2 regions of the Sporolactobacillus terrae genome follow, and region 1 is predicted to be linked to the other one. Evidence: riboswitches for the same ligand, from Rfam matches in the RefSeq annotation. Region 1 holds a riboswitch; the other holds the start of a gene.
The links. Region 1 has a riboswitch for FMN ahead of K7399_RS02900 (ECF transporter S component). Riboswitches for the same ligand answer to the same signal wherever they lie in the genome.
Positions count from the first base shown of each region.

Region 2: linked by a shared signal. The riboswitch ahead of ribD (bifunctional diaminohydroxyphosphoribosylaminopyrimidine deaminase/5-amino-6-(5-phosphoribosylamino)uracil reductase RibD) and the one ahead of K7399_RS02900 (ECF transporter S component) in region 1 are both predicted to bind FMN.

Region 1 is NZ_CP082837.1:637,828-648,510, reverse strand. Features, by position in the region: gene K7399_RS02945 (OsmC family protein) at 1-222, shown strand, start outside; gene K7399_RS02940 (hypothetical protein) at 206-538, opposite strand; gene fabL (enoyl-[acyl-carrier-protein] reductase FabL) at 713-1,468, shown strand; gene K7399_RS02930 (superoxide dismutase family protein) at 1,557-2,111, opposite strand; gene mscL (large conductance mechanosensitive channel protein MscL) at 2,241-2,708, shown strand; gene K7399_RS02920 (hypothetical protein) at 2,975-3,250, shown strand; gene K7399_RS02915 (NUDIX hydrolase) at 3,247-3,738, opposite strand; gene K7399_RS02910 (YdbC family protein) at 3,913-4,194, shown strand; gene K7399_RS02905 (1,4-dihydroxy-2-naphthoate polyprenyltransferase) at 4,440-5,354, shown strand; FMN riboswitch at 5,500-5,626, shown strand; gene K7399_RS02900 (ECF transporter S component) at 5,817-6,419, shown strand; gene K7399_RS16270 (reverse transcriptase domain-containing protein) at 6,567-6,884, opposite strand; gene K7399_RS02890 (YjcZ family sporulation protein) at 7,097-7,192, opposite strand; gene K7399_RS02885 (acyl-CoA thioesterase) at 7,306-7,818, opposite strand; gene K7399_RS02880 (3D domain-containing protein) at 8,199-9,164, shown strand; gene K7399_RS02875 (D-alanine--D-alanine ligase) at 9,311-10,414, opposite strand; gene K7399_RS02870 (M48 family metallopeptidase) at 10,513-10,683, opposite strand, start outside.
Region 2 is NZ_CP082837.1:2,303,623-2,314,305, reverse strand. Features, by position in the region: gene K7399_RS11050 (dihydrodipicolinate synthase family protein) at 784-1,656, opposite strand; gene K7399_RS11045 (YczE/YyaS/YitT family protein) at 1,755-2,375, opposite strand; gene K7399_RS11040 (MarR family winged helix-turn-helix transcriptional regulator) at 2,496-2,948, shown strand; gene paiA (spermidine/spermine N(1)-acetyltransferase) at 2,974-3,492, shown strand; gene K7399_RS11030 (TetR/AcrR family transcriptional regulator) at 3,618-4,238, shown strand; gene K7399_RS11025 (SDR family NAD(P)-dependent oxidoreductase) at 4,319-5,149, shown strand; gene K7399_RS11020 (RpnC/YadD family protein) at 5,582-6,010, opposite strand; FMN riboswitch at 6,225-6,362, shown strand; gene ribD (bifunctional diaminohydroxyphosphoribosylaminopyrimidine deaminase/5-amino-6-(5-phosphoribosylamino)uracil reductase RibD) at 6,503-7,561, shown strand; gene K7399_RS11010 (riboflavin synthase) at 7,562-8,188, shown strand; gene ribA (GTP cyclohydrolase II) at 8,181-9,386, shown strand; gene ribH (6,7-dimethyl-8-ribityllumazine synthase) at 9,383-9,850, shown strand; gene K7399_RS10995 (type 1 glutamine amidotransferase) at 9,959-10,636, opposite strand.

The sequences.
Region 1 (10,683 bases):
ATCGCTATTCAAACACAAGGTGTTGTGACCAAGCGCGGCGGTCTCCATTTTGAAAAAGTGATTCACCAGCCAACCATCTACCTGTTAAAACCGTTCGATGAAACCGGCACTGACCGTCTTGAGTACTGTATCCATAGAGCCGAACAGGATTGTATGATCGCAAAAGCAGTTAAGGGCAATGTTCAGATCGACATCGAGCCTAAATTTATCGCTGTACCCTAGAAGCGCGGATGGTGTTATAAATTGATTTTCCCTTGCAAATGGCAACTTGAACACTTAGGATTGATTGCTTCGCTTGATTTACAGTGTCTTGAACTTTTCCCTTCTTTTGCATGATATCCGATTGAATGCGGGAAAGGTTCACCGTCAATGCTTCACTTTCTTTCACAACCTTTGCGGATTGATCCTGAAGTTTTGCACCGGTCTTTGATATTTTCGCAAGTGATCCATTCATTAAATGCGCTGTTTTCATCATAGAAATGACAAAAAAGATAATCGCAGCGGCAATCAGCACAAGACTTAGATAGACAATAACCATCGATTGGGCCCCTTTCTTGACGAAAAAGATTCTAATCGTATCATACCCTATTCCAGACAAAAGATCATGACTTCAAGCGTTCATTCATGTATTTTTTCTTGTCCTTATTCGAAACCTTTTGCTATACTTGATTCGATTTGTATACGAAGTAAGTTCAATTTAAAGGAGATTAACATGGTGAATAAAGTGGCTTTGATTACCGGCGGAACTCGTGGTATCGGCAAGTCCATTGCTGAGAAGTTTGCCCAAAACGGTTACGATCTGGTACTAAATTACGCCCGTAAAAGTACCAATGCGGAAACAGCCAAGCAAGCAATTGAACATCAATATGGTGTTTCGGTTCAACTTGTCAAGGCAAATATCGGTGAACTGGCACAGATTGATCAACTGTTTGCGGCAGCAGAATCTGCATTTGGACGGCTTGATGTTTTTATCAGCAATGCTGCATCCGGTGTTCAGCGTCCCTTGATGGAAATCACAGAAAAGCATTGGGACTGGACGCAGGATATTAATGCAAAAGCGTATCTGTTCGCCGCCCAGCGCGCTGCAAAACTAATGGACAAAAGCGGCGGCGGACACATTGTCGCACTTTCTAGTCTTGGAGCAGTGCGTGCACTTCCAAACTACGTTGTCGTCGGCGTGTCCAAAGCTGCTGTCGAGTCATTGACCCGTTATCTTGCCGTTGCCCTCGCCCCAATGAACATCACGGTGAATACGGTGTCCGGCGGTGCGGTAGATACCGACGCGCTCAAGCATTTTCCAAATCGCGAGGAACTGCTCGAGCAAGCAGCAAAACACAATCCGGCCGGCCGTATCGTTAAGCCTGAAGATCTGGCTGAAGCCGTCTACTTTTTGTGCACTCCGGCTGCATTTATGATTCGCGGCCAAACAATTACTGTCGACGGTGGACTGTCCTTACTGGCCGACTAAGAAAAACCAGGCATCGCCCAGCCTCTATACATTTATTCGACAAAAAAAGATGAATCGATCGTTGCGGTCGATTCATCTTTTTTTGTTTTCATTTAATGACGCCGCACAAGATCCTGTCCCCTGAGTTTCCAGAAGGATCAGTGACTTGATCGTCGCCTTTTTCATGAATAATTAACGCTGAACCATCAGCATCACGCAAAGAATTGGGTTTCCCTTCTTTTAAGGTAACCATCGAATTGAAAAGAACCGTTTTCACATGACCGTGACGATCCGCAAAGATATTGACCATATCGCCTGCATGCGGACCCATTGGATTCTTTAATCCATGTTTCTTATTTTCCGGATTAAAATGAGCACCGGCAGACATGAAGTCAGGAGGCGTACAACTTCCGTATTCATGGAAGTGAATGGCATGAATGCCGGGTGTTAATCCCTCTGCTTCCAGCTCGATACGTACCCCTTTTGCTGTTTCACTAAGTTTTGCTGTACCCATTTCCTCATTTTTGGCATTGATCAATGAAACAATCAGTTTGCCGTTCTGAGCATCTTTTGCATTAGCGCTTAAATGCGGATGGTGCACAAAGGCAATGACGATAAGTGCAAGCATTGCACATAGGGCATAAATCAGCTTTTGATACTTCACCCGAATCAACCTCCTGAGCATAGAATGCGCCGATTGATCCGGTTTTACTCATCTAAATGTGGATTTCTTTTAATAAAATGTCGAAAATGCTATGATTTACGTTATAATACTTGACCAGGGTGGGTGTATATGAAGACATTAGACGAATTTAAAAAGTTTCTTGCACGGGGAAATGTCATCGATCTTGCGATTGGGGTAATTATTGGAACCGCGTTTGGCAAAATCGTCAGCTCGCTTGTCACAGATGTGATCATGCCGCCAATCGGGCTGCTGCTTGGCAAAGTTGATTTCAGCAGTCTATACATCAATTTATCGGGACACACATACAGCAGTTTAGAAGCAGCAAAAAAAGCCGGTGCACCAACAATAAATTATGGTGTTTTTATCAATAATGTAATTAACTTCATCATTATCGCATTTGTCATTTTCTGTGCCATTAAAATGTTGCAAAAAGCGACTCCGAAAAAAGAAACCGCTGTGATAACAAAGACTTGTCCATACTGCTTCTCCTCGATCCCGATCAAGGCAACGAAATGTGCGCACTGTACTGCAGATCTTCCGGATGAATCAAATCAACAGCCGATTCACACACATTAACCTGTTGAATAAGGGTGTTTCAAAGTCGAAAACAGACGTTTGAGACACCCTTTTTCGATGCATAAATGCTGAATCAAGCGCTCAGGTGCAGGCTTCCTGTGCGAGCCGCGAGCCAAGCGACCGGAGCGCCGTTTACATTTATTCGAGCCCCCCTTGCGAGACAGCCAATTTTCATATAAAAATTAGCTCTGTTTTCTCAATTTCTTCTAAAGCTTATGTATAATGAATAGGAAGAATGAAATTGATACAAAGGATGTTCATCAGACATGGATAAATGGGTTATGCTCGGTCTTCTTTTTCTAATATGCAGCATCGTTCTCTATTGTTTCCGCAAAAAAGCATTTTTGACACGACTCAGCTTGCAGCACATGAATAAGCCTGTACGATTTCTCACGACTGTGAGTATCATCCTGTTCATTGCCGGTGTTTATACCGTACTTTCCCCTCTGCTTACCGTCATGATGGGCGCCGATTACTGGATCCTTTTTATCATCGGCATACTTGGTTGTCTAATGCTGCTTATTCTGCTTCTGCTTCCTTAACGCAGGACTCTATCGTGAAGTGGACGAATTTCTGCGCGGACAATTTCGTCCCCCTCAAAGGTGCAGTGGTAATCTGCCGGGCGTTTTGTTTCGTCAAGCGTATGTTTCAGAAAGAAACGGATGGACGGAACAATTCCAAAGTTATCCTCAGAAAGAATCCAAGAAATATCCTTTAATGCCAATATCCCCTCACGTGTCGCGCGTGGTAAATCCATAACCTCTTGCGCTGAGATATTGGCAAGGAACACATACATTCCTTGTGTCGGTTCTTTGTCTGGTTCCCAGGTTACAATCCCTCGAAACTGCGGATCATGAACGACAATTCCTGTTTCTTCCCAAATCTCACGAATCACGCACGCTTCAGGTGTTTCTCCCGGTTCCAATTTTCCTCCAACACCGTTCCATGCTCCCTGCCAGGGTGATTTCTGCCGATTAATCATTAATAGCTGCTCATGAATTTTTAAAAAAGCAATGGTATATTTTAACACGGGCACACAACTCCTTGATGCGTTCCTTTAAATAAAAGGTTTCTTGCAGTAATTATAACAGAACGTATCAAGATCAACTTTGAAAAATTCAGATAAACCATTGACAGAACATTTGTTTGCTTTTACAATAATATCAGAACATTTGTTCAAATCATTCGAAGAGGTGATTATACGATGGCAGATTCAAATTCAGAAGTAACATTCGCTATTGTTGAGCACTATGGCGTGCTTGCAACGGAAAACAGCGGTTGGACAAAGGAGTTTAACTTAGTCAGCTGGAACCAGCGCGAAGCAAAATACGATATACGCAGCTGGGCCCCCGACAAGAAAAAAATGAGTCGAGGCATCACGTTGACCGGCCTTGAGTGCGACACGCTTAAACGTTTATTAAACCGACACCCCCTGTCCGCTTCAAATCCTTCTAACGGAACACCTGTCCAAACTTCCCAGTCCTGATCTTCATTGAGCCCGCTTCGGTAGCCTGTCCATCGATCTTCAAATTCAAGCGTGCAACACAAATTTCCCAATTTATACGAATCATTCCCCTCTTCATATTGACACCTGCTTCTCGATTCCATAAACTAAAAAAGAACAAGAGTATGTCAATTTAGTGACAATTCTCAGCATTTTTCGTACGTGAAATCTATGAATCTGCTAAATTGTTGCATAACAGTATCTTTTAATTGTGGGAGAGATTAATGATGGGGGAACGAGCACTCGAAAAAAATACCGGCTTTAAAAAATGGTGGTTTATGCTCCGACCGCATACCTTATCTGCTTCATTTGTACCGGTAGCCCTTGGAACAGCACTTGTATTACCAGTAAAAAGTCCCAATATACGTTTATTTGTTGCAATGTTGATCGCCTCAATGCTGATTCAGATTGCAACGAATCTTTTCAATGAATATTTTGATTATAAGCGCGGGTTGGATGATGAGCATTCCGTAGGGATTGGCGGCAGCATCGTGCGGGACGGCTTTCATCCAAAAACGATTCTCAGACTCGCTTTTGCACTCTGTTTTACCGCAATGCTTATTGGTGTTTATATTTGTGCCAACAGCAGTTGGTGGATTGCCTTGGTTGGCTCAATCTGCATCTTGACGGGATATCTCTACTCCGGAGGACCTTATCCGATCGCCTATACCCCTTTTGGCGAACTCATTTCCGGCTTATTCATGGGGGTGTTTATTATCTGGATTTCATTTTTCATCCAGACGGGAACCCTTACGCTTAACTGCATCCTGATCTCGATTCCGATTGGCCTGTTGGTTGGTGGCATTAACATGGCCAACAATATTCGTGATTTGGAAGGCGATCAAGCAAAAGGCCGGTTGACGTTGCCAATCTTGCTTGGTCGACAAAAAGCAATCAAGGTGCTGGCAAGTGTATTCGCCTTTTCCTATGCTTGGATTATCGGCCTCATGGTCTTTCATGTTGAATCGGCTTGGCTGCTGATTGTTTTTGCCAGCCTGCCTAAAGCCATTCAAGCTGCCAAACGTTTTCAGATGAAGACAAAAGCAATTCAGATGATGCCCGCAATGAAAGCAACCGCCCAAATGCAGACCTTGTTCGGTATCCTTCTTTCCATAGGGGTTGTGCTTGATCATTATATTTAATCATTTCGAAACGAACGTACTGCTGCAAAATGGCATGTGGATTTAGCCGGCCTTCGTTGTGTATTCGGTCATTCACGGAGAGACAATGGATGATGGCTATTGTTGTTTAATCAATTTTGGTGTATACTGATTTTGTAATTGAATAGTGTTCCTTCAGGGCAGGGTGTAATTCCCGACCGGCGGTAATGGCAAATGTCAGAGTCCGCGAGCCGAAAGGCAGATCCGGTGCGAATCCGGAACCGACAGTAAAGTCTGGATGGAAGAAGGATGATGTGACGCGTTTATTTGTCGTTGTGCGTATTTTTTCGTACGCTTTTGAAACGTTGATTTTATTGAGCCCAAAGGAACTTCCTTTGGGCTCTTTTGACGTTAAGATTCTGTAAAAGCGTATTGATAGCACCGTGTAAATTCAGTTACACGTCGCATGATCCCCAAAATGTAAACGTATATGGGGGTATTTTGATGAACACATCTTTGAAAAAAATGGTACTTATCTCACTGTTGTCTGCACTTGGCTTTTTAATTATGCTGATCGCCTTTCCAATTCCGCTTTTTCCGGTCTTCCTTACCATGGATTTCAGTGATCTGCCTGCACTCATTGGCGCAATTATTTTAGGACCAGGAGCCGGAATCGCAATTGAAGCGATTAAGAATATTCTCCATGTCCTGCTTACGGGATCGCTTACCGTCGTTCCTGTTGGCGAATTTGCCAACTTTGCTGCTGGAACGATTTTTATCTTGGTTACTTGGGGCTTTTACCGGAGAAAAAGAACAGCTCTCTCGCTTTTGTTCGGCATGATTACAGCCACGCTAACAATGACCGTGATTATGGCAGTCATCAATTATTACTTTATTTTCCCAAGTTATGCTCTGTTTCTCGGATACAGCATTGACGCAATGGTTGGCATGTCACAATCGGCAAATCGCAGCATCCACAGCCTGCTGACCTTAATCGTGTATGGCGTTATGCCCTTTAATCTACTAAAAGGTGCCGCTCTCACGTTAATCATGATTCCGGTCAGTGCACGGTTGAAACGGTTTATTGACAAGCGTATCGCAGCTTGAGGAAAATGATTTTTCTTCATATATAATAGAAGGAAAATTTTTGTGTCACGCAACCATTGAACATCCCTAATCGAGTAGGAGGAAACCTTCGGTTTCCGACCTCTCACACCACCGTACGTACGGACCCGTATACGGTGGTTCAATAACTTAGGCACTTTGAATAGACTGGAGCCTCTTGGTTTTCATGCTTGGTCGCGCATAGGCACCGTTACGGGAGACCCCCAGGGAGAATCCCAGAAAGTTAAGCCTCAGCGGCGAACCCACCTGCGTCTTTTCCCGGTTGACCGTCACTTTTAGATCTTTTTCCAGAAACCTGGTGACACTGGCAAGAACTCGGTATCCCGCGCGCCGGCTTCTGACATAGATGTTACAGTCATCCGCATAACGCACGAATTCGTGACCTCTTGCGGTAAGTAGCTTATCCAACCATTTGGTATGGGCTAAACTGTTTGCTTTATTAGCCATTCTAGCGCTTCCTTTCATGTAGCAATATAGCCTGAACATCTATATTCTATCGAAAGGAAGCGCTTCTTTGTATAACGATTTGGTACTCCCCCCGCATAGCGGGGGGTTTTATGTTTCGCACGCTACACGTACTCAACGGACTAAAGTCCATAATTAGAACACCCGCGGCATGCCGCGGGTGTTCTTCATCATACATTAATGAGCATCAGTCATTAATAAACGTAAGCTGTACCCACAATGATCAGCAAAATGAACAGAACAACGATTAACGCAAAACTGCCGCTGTATCCACCAGTAGAAGCACCCATATCGTCACTCGCCCCTTCATTTAAAATTATTGAGCTTGTGTCCTTACTCAACACTACATGTTATGCAGAAACCTTCATTTCGTGTGAAAGCCTGTGAAAAACCGGGCAATAACTCATGCCCAAGGTTTGTTCAATGAGAGCCGCTCTGTAAACGCCTTTGCTTGCCCGCGGCGCTGTTTCCTTTGCGTATAGCGCTTTTCAGCGCTCGAAAACAGCATCTTCTCTTCTTCGCTCTCCGGAATTATTTTCGGCACGGTAGTCGGTTTCCCCTGATCATCAAGCGCAACAAAAGTCAAAAAGCAGGTCGTGCACAACCTCCGCACGCCCGTTCGTAGATTTTCAGCAATAACCTTTACGAAAACTTCCATTGATGTATTATGCGTCCATGTAACGAACGCTTCAAAACACACCGATGATTGCGTATCAATTGGCCGCAAAAAGTCAACGGAATCAATAGAAGCAGTCACAACGAGCTCCCGAGCATGTCGATTTGCCGCAATTGCCGCAATATTATCAACATACATCATTAATTTTCCTCCGAATAATGTTCCGTGATTATTTGTGTCATTTGGCATAACTTGAGATGAAAGTACTGCGAATGAATCTCGTGCTCTTTTCGCTTCCATGACTGTCCTCCAATTTTTAATAAAACGCGACTTAGTCATCATTACATTGGAACATGTCTTGTATCGACATCATTCTTTTTTTAGTTATTTTTTTCTCCTATTAACCAGTATAGATGAACAAAAAGCAGACCGCAAAATTTGCGATTCAATGAAGATGCAAGGCAAGGAAACGATTGGACAAAAGTCGCCACGCCTGTCTCTATTTCACAAAAATAGAGTAAAAAACAGCGAAAAATGTATTGACAAAATGAACACTATTGATCTCATGTTACAGAACTGTAATATCGCTAAAACACGGCTGAGACATTAAACCCTTAGAATAGCCCTTGGAGTTGACCATGATTCTTTCATGGCGGCTTATCTAAGGAGGTTATTACTTTATGAATATCATTAAAAGGCTGACGGCGATGACGAGCTTAGCAGTATGTTTTGGTGTCATAACACCAACGACTATTGCTTTCGCCAAAACGGGCAGTACGAATGATAGTCACGCATACAAAAGTAAGGATCCTAAACAGAGTCAGGCAATTGGTTTTGCAGCAAACACACCGGCTCTTCAATCAGACAGCCAGGAGATCAACATAATATTTGGGAATAGTTTGATTCAGCAAGGCGATTCAGGACCAATCGTTGAGAAGCTACAAGAGGAACTTCAAAAACTTGGCTATTATGACGGAGAAGATCACGGTGTTGTCGGTGAATCCACCCTGTCGGCAGTCAGTGCCTTTGAAACGGATTCAACCAATGATTCAAAAGAACTCATTGGTGCGGGTACAAAAACGGTTCTTTACACGGTATATCGTCATACCAGCGAAGCGAAAGAAAATCAAGAAGGTCTCGTTACGCTTAAGATTCAGAAAAAAAAGCAAGCCAAAATGCGTGCACGTAAGGCGGCTGAAGAAAAAGCAAAGAAAATTGCTGAAGAAGCCGCGCGCAAAGCGGCTGAAAAAGAAGCAAAAGAACAAGCTCAAAAAGAAGCTGAGCGTGCTGCAGACACAAATAAGCCAAGGGCAAGTAAAACTTCAGCTCAGCCAGCCCAAGCGCCAAAGTCAGCGCCCGCTGAGCAAGCCGGTCGATCAATAACTGTGGAGGCGACAAGTTATTCTCTTGGAGGACGGTCCGCCACCGGGATTGATTTCTCCAGTAATCCGAACGCCAAAGTGATTGCTGTGGATCCAAAAGTCATTCCACTTGGATCAAAGGTAAAAATCCCCGGGTACGGCGTCTTTGTCGCCGGAGACACCGGAGGAGCGATTAAGGGAAAGCGAATTGACGTTCATTTTCCATCGCGGGATCAAGCTTTACAATTTGGCCGTAGAACCTTAACCGTTACCGTACTTAACTAAGACAAGAAGCTTGCTCCTTAGCGGGCAAGCTTCTTTGTTTTACATAAAGAAATGCGCTTTCCTTGAAAATGTCGCTACTTTCTAGTCGTACAAAAACCCCCATTTGGCTCAATCAGCCTTTTTGGGGGTTTTCTTGATGCCCTAATTCAGCACTGAATACGATAATGGATCTTCTGCTTGTCGTCATGCCGCTGTAACCCCAGATCAATCAACGTTTCAATTAATTGCGGATAGGACAATCCAGTATGCTGCCAGAGTAAAGGAAACATGCTGAACTGAGTAAAGCCAGGCATCGTATTTAATTCATTAACGACAATGCGTTGATCTTTCTCTCTGAGAAACACATCGACACGCGCAAGCCCGGACAGATTGAGTGCCGCAAACGCACGCTTTGCCGTTTCTTCAAGTTCCGCCAATACCTTTTCAGATAAATGAACCGGAATAACTAGCGTACTGTTTCCTTCATGATACTTAGATTGATAATCGTAAAAGGCTGCATTTTTCGTAATGATTTCACCGGGAACCGAAATGGAAAGCTCATGGTTGCCGAGAACGCCGATTTCAATTTCGCGCCCATTAATATGCTCCTCAACAATAACCTTTGAATCGTAAAGAAGTGCCTCTGTGATCGCCGCCGACAGGTCCGTCTCACTGACGCACTTGCTGATCCCTACACTGGATCCCCCGTTTGCCGGTTTTACAAAACAAGGATAGCCAATCGAACGCTTAATGGCTAGGATCAGGCTTGGTGCATCGCTTTCCCATTCAAAACGTGATACCGACAGATAATTCGGGCCCTGAATCTTATGCGTTTTTAAGATATCTTTCATCAATACCTTATCCATACAAACACTCGATCCGGCAACACCGGATCCTACATAAGCAAGATTAAGCAGCTCCATCAAGCCTTGCACCGTACCATCCTCGCCATTTGGTCCATGAAGAAGTGGGAAAACAATATCCGGGCGAGCGCTTGTTGCATCCACCGGACTGGACGGTGCAATCCAGTGTTCCACCGCGTGTTCCGCTTTACTATTCTCGTGAAGCAGCAGTTGATCCTTTGACTCAAGTTTTCCCGTGATTTCACTGCCTGGAATCCAACGTCCGTCCTGATTAATATAAACAGGTAAGACGCGATATCGCTTTAAATTGATCGCATTGATTACTGAAAAGGCAGTGAGCAGTGAGATTTCATGTTCTGTAGACTTTCCACCGTACAAAACAGCGACTGTCTTCCTCTCATTTGCCATCGTAGATGCCTCAGTCCCTTTATCCATATTATGAAAACGCTTTCCACATTACTTTATCATACTCACAAAGAAAGGAAAGCGCCTTTTGAATTTTGCCATCACCGATTTAATTTCACATGCTCTAAATAATCTATTCGCTCGAGCATGGTTGGGTGATCGTATTGAATCCATTTTACTAACGCCGGTGGATTCATTTCACTAAGGCTGGATACAGATAGCTTCTGAAAGGAACGAATCGCCGCCTGACGGTCTTGTGTCATCTCAATCGC
Region 2 (10,683 bases), 1.7 Mb from region 1:
GAAGAACAAGTCATCATAAGCAAGAAAGAGGTTTAAAAATCCGTATCTAAGAATAGTCAAAGGAATTGACTATATTTGACCGTATTTAATGAATCCCTTCCTAAAGCTAAATATTTTTCGTTGACTCCGCTTGATGATGGTGTCTGGGCAGCGCTTTCTATACCTGGAACTGGCTCGTGGTCAAATGCGGGGATCAAACAGTTGTTTTTGACGCGTTCGCTACCCCCACGGCTGCCGATGATTTACGAATGGTTGCTGAATCCCCGCACAATACGCATCATATGGTGCACCTAGCATCTTTCATTACAATATAAAGTCCTTGCTGGAAAAGGGAAAAGGATCCAGTAATTTGTAAAACCGGTAAGATTGCGGGACGAGGCCTCCTATTTATCAAACCTTATTTAAGTATATTTAACTCATCAAAGCCCCAATAAACCAACTTTTTGCTCTTTAACTCCGTTCATAGCAAACGAGTGGGGATAAAGACAAATACAAATTAAGCAATAATGCCTATTTCACGGCGTTTATTGTGATGAATAAAAACTGTTAAAGATGATAGGGTTCCCTAGGGAATCTCTTCCAGAGAGTGGCCTCATAAATAGTGCCCTTTCCAAGCAGCTTGTTAGAAACAAGGCAAATTACTTTTCTTTCCTTTTTTATACTGACACTTACGAGGACCATATTCTTTGTTGCACATTTCTCCTATCCAGAAAAACTTTTATCAATTGGAAAAGGCCTGTGCGAACGTAGTGATTCGTACAGGTGTTTCGTAATTGTATTTTGTTACTTTGAAAAAGCTTGGTCAATAATCTTTTTCTCTTCTTCACTTAAAACGGAAAGGGGTTCACGGCAGATTCCGACATCAATCTTTTGCTTTTCAAAAAGATATTTAACTGAACGCAAGGTTCCCATTTCCATGATTGAATGGATATAGGGTAAAAGTTTAGTCAGCTGTTTTTCTCCGGCCTCAGTTTTTCCTTCATGAATCGCTTTGATCATGAACTGGATTTCATTTGGAAATATATTTCCTATAATACTTGTAATGCCGTCAAATCCTAACTGATGATTTTTAATAAGCGACAAATCATCTCCGGATAAGACCATGAATGCCTTACCCAGTTGTTTTTTGATATGGGGTACAGTATTGGGATTGCCCGCCTGTTTGAATGCAACGATTTGTGGGTTTTTGTCAATCAACTTGAAGAGTGTTTCCAGATGCAGATCGAATCCTGTTCGTGGAGGATTGTTGTAAAGCATGATTGGCAATGTCGTTGTATGGCAAATCTTTTCCACATAAGTGATCGCTTCTTGTTGGCTAATGCGTAAATAAGGAGGGAAGCCCAGCATGATACTATCGAGTCCCGATTTCTCCGCAGAAACAGCTAGGGCCATTGCATCCTTTGTTCGAACAGCAGCGACACCGCCATATAAGATCAGGTCATCTTTTGCTTCTTTTTTTACTTCGCTGAATAAAGCTGCGCGTTCTTCATAAGTCATTGAATGCTGCTCGCCGGTAGATCCGCTAATCAATAATGCAGGAACGCCCTGCTTCTTATAGTATTCGATTAAAGGGGGAATTCCTTTTAAATAGAGATCGCCATTCGTCGAAAAAGGTGTAATCATAGCGACACTGAAAGGTAAAAAAGGTTTGTTCATTTTTCCATCTCCTAATCTCTATTTTTTATACTCTTGAATTGTCAAACGAAGTCTTTGGCTTTGCCCAAGACTTGGCTGTACCCTGAACATTCCACTGTTTATTGAGCACGCTCAAGATGGCGGTCTATTTGTAAGCGGCCAAATACTTTTTTAGTTAGTGACATGAAGTAATTGAGTAGGGGTCCCCCTAAACAAACCGTTAATAGAGTTCCAACACCAATGGGTCCATTTAAAATGACTGCGATGATCAAAAATAGGACGTAAATGAGCGTCCTTGAAAAAAATATATTTGTTCTCGTTAATTCTTGAATAATTAATGTTAATCGGTCAACTGGAATCGGGGCGAAATTTGTATGTAAATAGATTGACGTTCCTAATCCGATAACAACTAAGCCGATTCCAAAATAAACCGCTTTGCTGTACCATTGTTCAGGTGTTACAAAAAAGTGCAATAAAAAAAGCCACAGATCAATACCGATTCCTGTTATAAGTGATGTTAACAACCCTAAAAATTCTGGCCTTTGTCTTTTTAATAATGAATTACAACTTATTAATAGTAAAGCAAGTATAATTTCCCAACTTCCTACAGTAAACCCTACATTTATAGATAGGCCTACCAAAAGTGCATCAAAGGGTGAAGTTCCGAGGTCCGATTGTATCGTGAAAGAAATACCAAGAGTTAATAGTAAAATGCCTAGTACATAAAAAGCATATTTCACTTTATTTTGCCACTTCCTCTTGATCAATGTTTTTGTTGTAAATGCAATAAAATTAGTTTAAATTTAATATATATCATAGTTGTTGCATATGCAATAAAAATATTTGTGAAGGAGTTAATGATGAAGGAAATTCTCCGTGAAGTTGGAATGATTGCCCGGGCACTAGATTCGATAAGCAATATAGAATTTAAAGAATATGAACTGACAAAAGGGCAGTATTTGTACCTTGTGCGAATAGGTGAAAACCCGGGAATCATTCAAGAAAAGTTAGCTGAGATGATCAAAGTGGATCGAACAACAGCAGCTCGTGCCATTCAAAAACTTGAAATGAAGGGTTTTATTGAAAAAAAAGATGATGAACATAACAAAAAAATAAAAAAACTCTTTCTCACAGAAAAAGGGAAAAAGGTATTTCCTTTTATTAAAAGAGAAAATGATTATTCGAATAGCGTTGCATTAGCGGGACTTTCCGGAGAAGAAACAGAAACGATTTTTTATCTTCTTCAAAGAGTTAGAAAAAATGTAGAAAAAGATTGGGAATTTGTAAAAAAGGGAAACAAAAGAAATTATTGATCGATAAAAGGAGTGCCATTTTAAAATGACTATAAGGATTAGCAAGTGCTGCCGTGAAGACTTACCAATACTCCAAGAAATAAGTATTGAAACTTTTGACCAGACATTTAGGGAGCAGAATTCTCCGGAAACGATGAAAGCCTATTTAGAAGAAGCATTTAATGTGAAACAGCTGGAAAAAGAAATGTCTGACCCCTCTTCAGAGTTCTTTTTCATCTATCTCAATAAAGACCTTGCTGGTTATTTGAAGATAAATGTTAATGATGCTCAGTCTGAAAAAATGGGCGATGAATCACTTGAAATAGAGCGGATTTATATTAGACGCACGTTTCAAAGAAAAGGACTTGGAAAGTATCTCATTAATCAAGCGCTGGAGATGGCCCGCATTCAAAATAAAACAATGGTCTGGCTAGGTGTTTGGGAAAAGAATGAGAAGGCAATTGCCTTTTATAAGAAATTTGGTTTTGTACAAAATGGAGCCCATTCCTTTTATATGGGTGACGAGGAACAGACGGATTTCATCATGAAAAAACCCCTTGTTTGAATTCAGAAGTTCGAATTAATCCTCTGCTCGCCCATGATGATCATTACATTAACAGAAGTGTTCTTCCATTAAAAGTTTATTCACCTCTATTAGAGGCTGCATCGATTGATTTATGGAGAACGCATGTGAGGGTGGAGTTAAAAACAATTGACAGCGACCGACCGTTCGGTTACCATTGCTGTATGAAAAATAAAGATAAAAATAAATTACAAATGATTCTTCATGCAGTTCTAAGTCTGACTTCAACGAATGATCTGGTCAATTTGTCGATCAGCAAAATTGCTGCGGCAGCAGGAATATCCAAGTCAACGGTCTATGTCTATTTTAAAGATAAAGAGGAGCTACTTTCCAAAACCTATATGTACGTAAAGGATTTGATGGACGAAGGTATTGCCGAAGTTGAAGCGAAGCATCCGGATTTAGATGAACGCATCGGCGCATTCATTCGCCACTTTGTTCAGCGCTATCAGCGTTATCCTAAAGAAGCGAAATTTATGGAGGCGGTTCAAACCAATCCGAGTGTAGTCAGCGAAGAGGCGCACCAATATGCCGAAACGACGGCTGCGCCTATTTACAGGGCTTTTGAAGAAATAGTTGGAAATCCGGAGTTTGTTCAGGCACCGGCCTATGTGTACGCGACTTTCTTTTCTTTACCTATGAAAATGGCAGAGATCAATGGGACAATGACAGATTCGGAACTGGATTCGATCATTTGTATGGTGCTGAATGCAATGAAAAGGCGTTAAAGATTGACGGGAGCGCAGAAATGCGCTTTTTAATAAAATATAAAAAGACCGAACGTTCGGTCTTGATAGGAGCCATAATCATGCAAAATGAAAAAAGAGTGGTATTAATTACAGGCGCATCGTCAGGTATGGGGTATGCAAGTGCTAAATATTTTCATGATCACGGTTGGGTCGTTTATGCAGGTGCCAGACGAACGCAACGTATGAAAGATCTGAATGAACTCGGCATTCATGTCCTCCCGTTGGACGTTACAGACAATGAATCAAATCAAAATTTTGTCGAGACGGCAATAAAAGAACAAGGCCGAGTCGATGTATTGATCAATAATGCAGGTTATGGAGAGTACGGTCCACTGGAAGAAGTTAACCTTGAAAATGCCAAATATCAATTTGATGTCAATTTATTTGCGGCCGGTGAATTGTCTAAGCTGGTCTTGCCGCTGATGCGGAAGCAACAATTTGGACGGATGATCAATGTGACGTCGGTTGGAGAAAATGTTTATATGCCTCTTGGTGGATGGTACCATGCGACTAAAGCAGCGCTGGGGATATGGTCAGATGTACTCGATATGGAAATCCGACAATTTGGTCTCCGGAGCATTGTGATTCAACCGGGAGCTACTCAGTCTGAGTGGGGAGACATAGCAATGCAAAAAGCGGAAAAGAATTTAAAAGCAGACTCACCCTATAGGAAACTCGTGCTGGCGATCAAGAAGCTTTTATTTTCTTTTCAAGCATCGGCAACGTCTGATGATTTAGCAAAAATTTTCTATAAAGCTGCGACGGATTCAAATCCCTCAAGAAGGTATTATCATTCATTAACAGATAGAATTGCGGTACGGATTGCAAGAAATCATCCGTCCCTTTGGCGCTTTGGCATGTGGAAAATGATGCGTCGAATGGGAAAATGACGAAGTGAAAATGTCGTCATTAAAACGACTCTGTTTAACACGATTTTGGCGAGAATTCCCCGCTTCAAGCTTTGCGAGAAGCTAAGCGGTAAGATGAATCGCTTTCTTTAGTGTCTCGTTACCATTGGCAATAATCACGATTGACTAGAATAAGCGTTCGCACTATGATTTGTGTATAAAAGGATTTCCTAAGCAGGTGGGTGAGCCCATGATCCAGAAAAAAGCCTACACGTTTAGACTGTATTCCATCAAAGAACATAAAACAGGGTTCCGGTCTTTATATGCATCTGAAGCAACATGAATTTTTCCGAATTTATCACCTATGTGGGAGACGATCAATAGATGGAAAGTTTTGGGATTGCTACTCTTTTACCGAATCCGCAGCTGAACAGGCATCACTTCTTAGAATGATGCCTGTTCATTATTTTGTGCTTATTTATTCATCTTGATGAGCTCTTCTATTGATAACCCGGTTAATTCGGCGATGGTGTGGAGGTCTATTTTCTTTTGAAGCATACGCAGCGCCATCTCTTTTCGAGCTTCTATTTTGCCTTCAGTTTTACCTTTCTTCAATCCGCGATCATAGAATGAATTCGGCCATTTGATGACTTGTTCTCGCTCATCTTTCGGTAATGCATGGACTTCTTTCATGAGTTGATCCACCTCATTTTCACTCAGATTTAAATAGGTTTCAAAAAAACCGTTGATCATGCTGCTGCGTGCTTCATCAAGCTGCAAACCGGCCATCTGCCTGAGAAAGGCAAGCCGAACGGCTACACGTTCTTTCTTTTTATAATTCATTTTACTCATCAAAGCGGCACTTGCAGGATTGTTGCTGTGCATAAATGCGTGCCAGTTCATTTTGCCCAGTTCCATCTTATAAAAACGAAATCGCATGGTATCAAGAAAAGGGGTTTTGATGATGAATTCATTCGGTTCATCGCTTATTCTTACTCCATCATAACTGAAAATGGCAATCGGTAAAACAGGTTTTCTGAATTTTAAATAAATCATTGAAAAAACGAAAAAGTAGACAGATCAAATGTAATGATTTAGTATTACAAGTAAAGTTGAATATATTCTTCGGGGCAGGGTGTAATTCCCGACCGACGGTAATAAGCAAGTAAGCTTAAAGTCCGTGACCCGCAATTTTGCGGTGGATCTAGTGAGAGTCTAGAACCGACAGTTAAAGTCTGGATGGGAGAAGAATTTAGTATTATTGCAATTCTAACGAGGATTGTATCTTTTTTGCTATGGTCTAGTTAGATAATAATAAAACTAAGTCTATTTTGTGTTGCCCCGTAGGTTACTACGGGGCTTTTTGTATCTTTTTAAAGAAAGGGGGACGTGCAATTGGATGAACGGTTCATGAAAAAAGCAATTGAGCTGGCTGAAAAAGGTGGTCGAAACACGTATAGAAATCCACGAGTAGGTGCCGTTATTGTGAAAAATAATCGCATTATTGCAACCGGCTATCATGCGAAATTTGGTGAAAAACATGCGGAAAGAATGGCCATTGACCATTGTGCTCACCCCGAAGAACTGCACGATTCAACTTTATATGTCACTTTAGAACCTTGTACACATTACGGAAAACAGCCGCCGTGTGTGCAAGCGATCATTGACAGTGGGATTAAGCGCGTGGTCATTGGCCAACTTGATCCTAATCCGATTGTTGCTCATAAAGGCGCAGCAATCTTAAAAGCCCATCAAATTGACGTGAAAATGAATTGTCTCACGAGTGAAGCTGAATCACTAAATAAGCACTATAACTATTTCTATCGACATAAAAAACCGTATATTGTGTTAAAACAAGCCCTTAGTTTAGATGGAAAAATAGCAGCTAAACCAGGTGAAAGAACGGCGATTACCGGTAAACGGGCGAATCGATTTGTGCATGAAGAGCGATTAGGCTATCAAGCGATTCTAGTCGGAAGTGGCACAGTTTTAGCAGACAATCCCATCTTATTGCCTAGTGAAAACAGTGACTATCCACCCATTCGAATAATCGTAGACAGAAGCGGGAAGACGCTGCATTTTGAAGCGTTTAAATTATTTGAGCATCCAGAGCCAATTTGGATTTTTACGAGGAGTGCATTACAAGAAAAGGCACCCGATCATGTGAAAATTATCCAAACCGATGATTTCTCAATACCAAAGATTGTGGATGATATTGGACAGCAAGGGGTGCAATCCATCTATGTTGAAGGCGGCGCGCAGATTCATCACACCTTTTTGCAAGCGCATTGCTATGAAGAAGTGATTACTTATCTCGCGCCTAAATTAATTGGCGGTACCGGTTTATCCGCGTTTTCCGGCAACGGAATGATCGATCGTGAAACTAATTTGACCTTCAAAAGTATCGAACGTATTGGTGAAGATTTACGCATTGTCAGTGAGAGGGTGAAGTAAATGTTTACAGGGTTAATTCAAACGGTTGGGAAAATAAAACGGGTGAATAAGCAGCAACATCACATCACGTTGACGGTATCTGTAGAAGATACGGATCGATTAAAGGGTTTCAAAGTTGGCGATAGCATGGCAATTAACGGTGTTTGCTTAACGGCAACCACTGTTGAAAAGGATCACTTTTCCGTTGACGTTATGCCGGTAACCTTTCAGAAAACGACTTTTTCGCAAATGAAAGAAGGCACTTTAGTCAATTTAGAGCGCGCAATGGCTCCAAATGACCGGTTTGAAGGGCATATCGTCTCTGGGCATGTTGATCAAACCACTCGATTAATTCAAAAAATGAAGTACGAAAACTCACTTAAATTAACCTTTTATTATCCACCAGAACTAAAAGGTGAAATTGTTCCACAAGGCTCAATTGCCATCAATGGCACGAGCTTGACGGTTGATGATGTCAAACCGGGAACATTCGCTGTAGCTTTGATCCCACATTCTTTAGAAAATACGAATTTTGATCGTTTAGTAAAAGGGGATTATGTCAATTTGGAGACCGATGTCGTCGGTAAATATGTGAAGTCATTATTGAGAACAACGATTCATTTAAACGAGGAAGGGTATCATGTGTGAAGAAAAGATCCTACATGCGGTTGAAGCGTTAAAAGCAGGGCAATTAATTATTGTTGCTGATGATGACAATAGAGAAGCTGAAGGCGATCTAATCGGGCTATCCAGTAAAGTGACCCCCGAAGCGGTTAATTTTATGACCAAAAACGCTCGGGGTTTACTCTGTGTACCTATAACTAAGAAGATTGCGCAACGGTTAGATTTACATGCGATGACGGCTGAAAATTCCGATGCGTTTGGAACAGCCTTTACAATTAGTGTCGATCATAAAGAAACGACTACAGGCATTTCAGCATTTGACCGAGCGAAAACGATAAAGGCGCTCGCTGATCCGACTAGTGAGCCAAGCGACTTTTTACGGCCGGGACATATTTTTCCGCTCATTGCTGAAAATGCGGGTGTTTTGAAAAGAAGAGGTCATACGGAAGCGGCTGTTGATTTAGCAAGACTGGCTCATGAAGAGTCCGCTTATATTTGTGAAATTCTAAACGAAGATGGCAAAATGGCGAGAACGGCCGACTTAAAAGAGCTGGCTCAGAAATGGCAACTCGATTTTATAACGATTGACGAGTTAAGTGACTATTTAACCCACCAAAAGAAGAGCGCTGATGTCACAGTCCAATTACCTACTAAATACGGTGAATTTAAATTATCGCTCTACCTTGACCATGAAGGAAAAGAACAGCTGGTCCTGTCAATGGGGGACTTAAAGAAGAGCAAGGAACCCCCGTTGATTCGCGTGCATTCAGAATGTTTGACTGGAGATGTATTTGGTTCGCATCGCTGTGACTGCGGCGAACAATTAGATCAGGCAATGAAGCAAATTGCTGAAGCGAAAACAGGCGCCATTTTATATTTACGTCAAGAAGGCAGGGGAATTGGCCTACGGAATAAGCTAAAAGCATACAAACTTCAAGAAGCAGGTATGGATACTTATGAAGCGAATGTTGCTTTAGGATTCTTACCTGATGAAAGACACTATGCGCAAGCGGCATGGCTATTAAAAAACGAAGGGGTTTCAAAAATTAAGTTACTCACCAATAATCCGGAAAAGATAGCAGAGCTGCAGCAACATCATATTGAAGTTGTCGAACGTGTACCGCTCGAAACAACGGTTTATCAAGAAAATAAGCATTATTTAAAGACGAAGCAAGAAAAATTTCATCACATGTTATCACTCGAAAAGGGGATTAAATCATGACGGTTTATGAAGGAAAATATCAAGGAGAACAGGTTAAGGTTGCCATTACCATTGCTCGTTTTAATGAATTGATCACATCAAAATTACTTGCAGGTGCTCAGGATAATTTGATAAGACACGGCGTTGATGCGAAGAACATCGATGTTTACTGGGTACCGGGTGCCTTTGAATTACCGTTTATCACCAAAAAAGTAGTCGCTACTCAAAAATATGATGGGGTCATTACTCTAGGTGCTGTCATTCGTGGTGCAACCACACATTATGAACTCGTAAGTAATGAAGTAGCCAAAGGCGTAGCGCAAATCGAGTTAAATTCAGATATACCCGTCATATTTGGCGTACTGACCACGGAAACGATTGAGCAGGCGATTGAACGTGCAGGGACGAAGAGTGGAAACAAGGGGAGTGAAGCGGCGCAAGGATTACTTGAAATGGTATCGCTAAATGAATTGATCGCAAAATAAAAAATCCTGAATGACTGCTGGATTTCTATCATTCGTTTTTAGCTGCTGTTTTTAAGCGTTTTTCCTATTGGCTTTTTGAGGAGTTACTTCAACGAGGAGTAGCTCCTTTTAAATTGACTTGTGCTCAACGAAGTAGTCTAGCCGTTTAAATAAAACCGTTTTGTTTTGTTCAGGAGTACCAAAGTCGGTTATTTCTTCAGCGCTTTGCACAAATTGTGAGTGATCAATATAATCTCCGTCATGGGTCAGTAATCCCTGAACACGATTAGGGGTCATTTCCAGATGAAATTGCAAGCCAATCACTTTTTCACTGTAGATAAATCCCTGGTTTTCACATGCCGCGCTGCTCACTAATCGTTCCGCTCTATCGGGAAGTTCAAATTGCTCGCCATGCCAATGAAAAACAGTCAATTCCTCTGGTATAAACGGTAACCTTGAAGAAACGGAACGTATTGGATGCCAGCCTACTTCTTTATCGCCTTGAATAACAGCGGCTCCTAATGCTTTAGCAATCTGTTGAGCGCCTAAACAGACGCCAAATACAGGCTTATTTTCAGAAATGGTCTTTCTGATTAATCTGCGCTCTTCGTCAATCCATTGTTGGTCCTGATCATTTGCACTCATTGGTCCGCCGAGTAGGATCAGAAATTCAAGATCATCGATCCGGGGTATTGAGGGATTTTCATAGAGCTTATGCATGCGAAAGGTATGGCCATTATCGTTGCCCCATTCTTCAATAGATGCGAGTCCTTCAAAGGGAACGTGCTGCACTACGTCAATGTTCATGTCATCACCCACTTTATCGATTTTGCAATCCGTCAATCAGCCTTGTT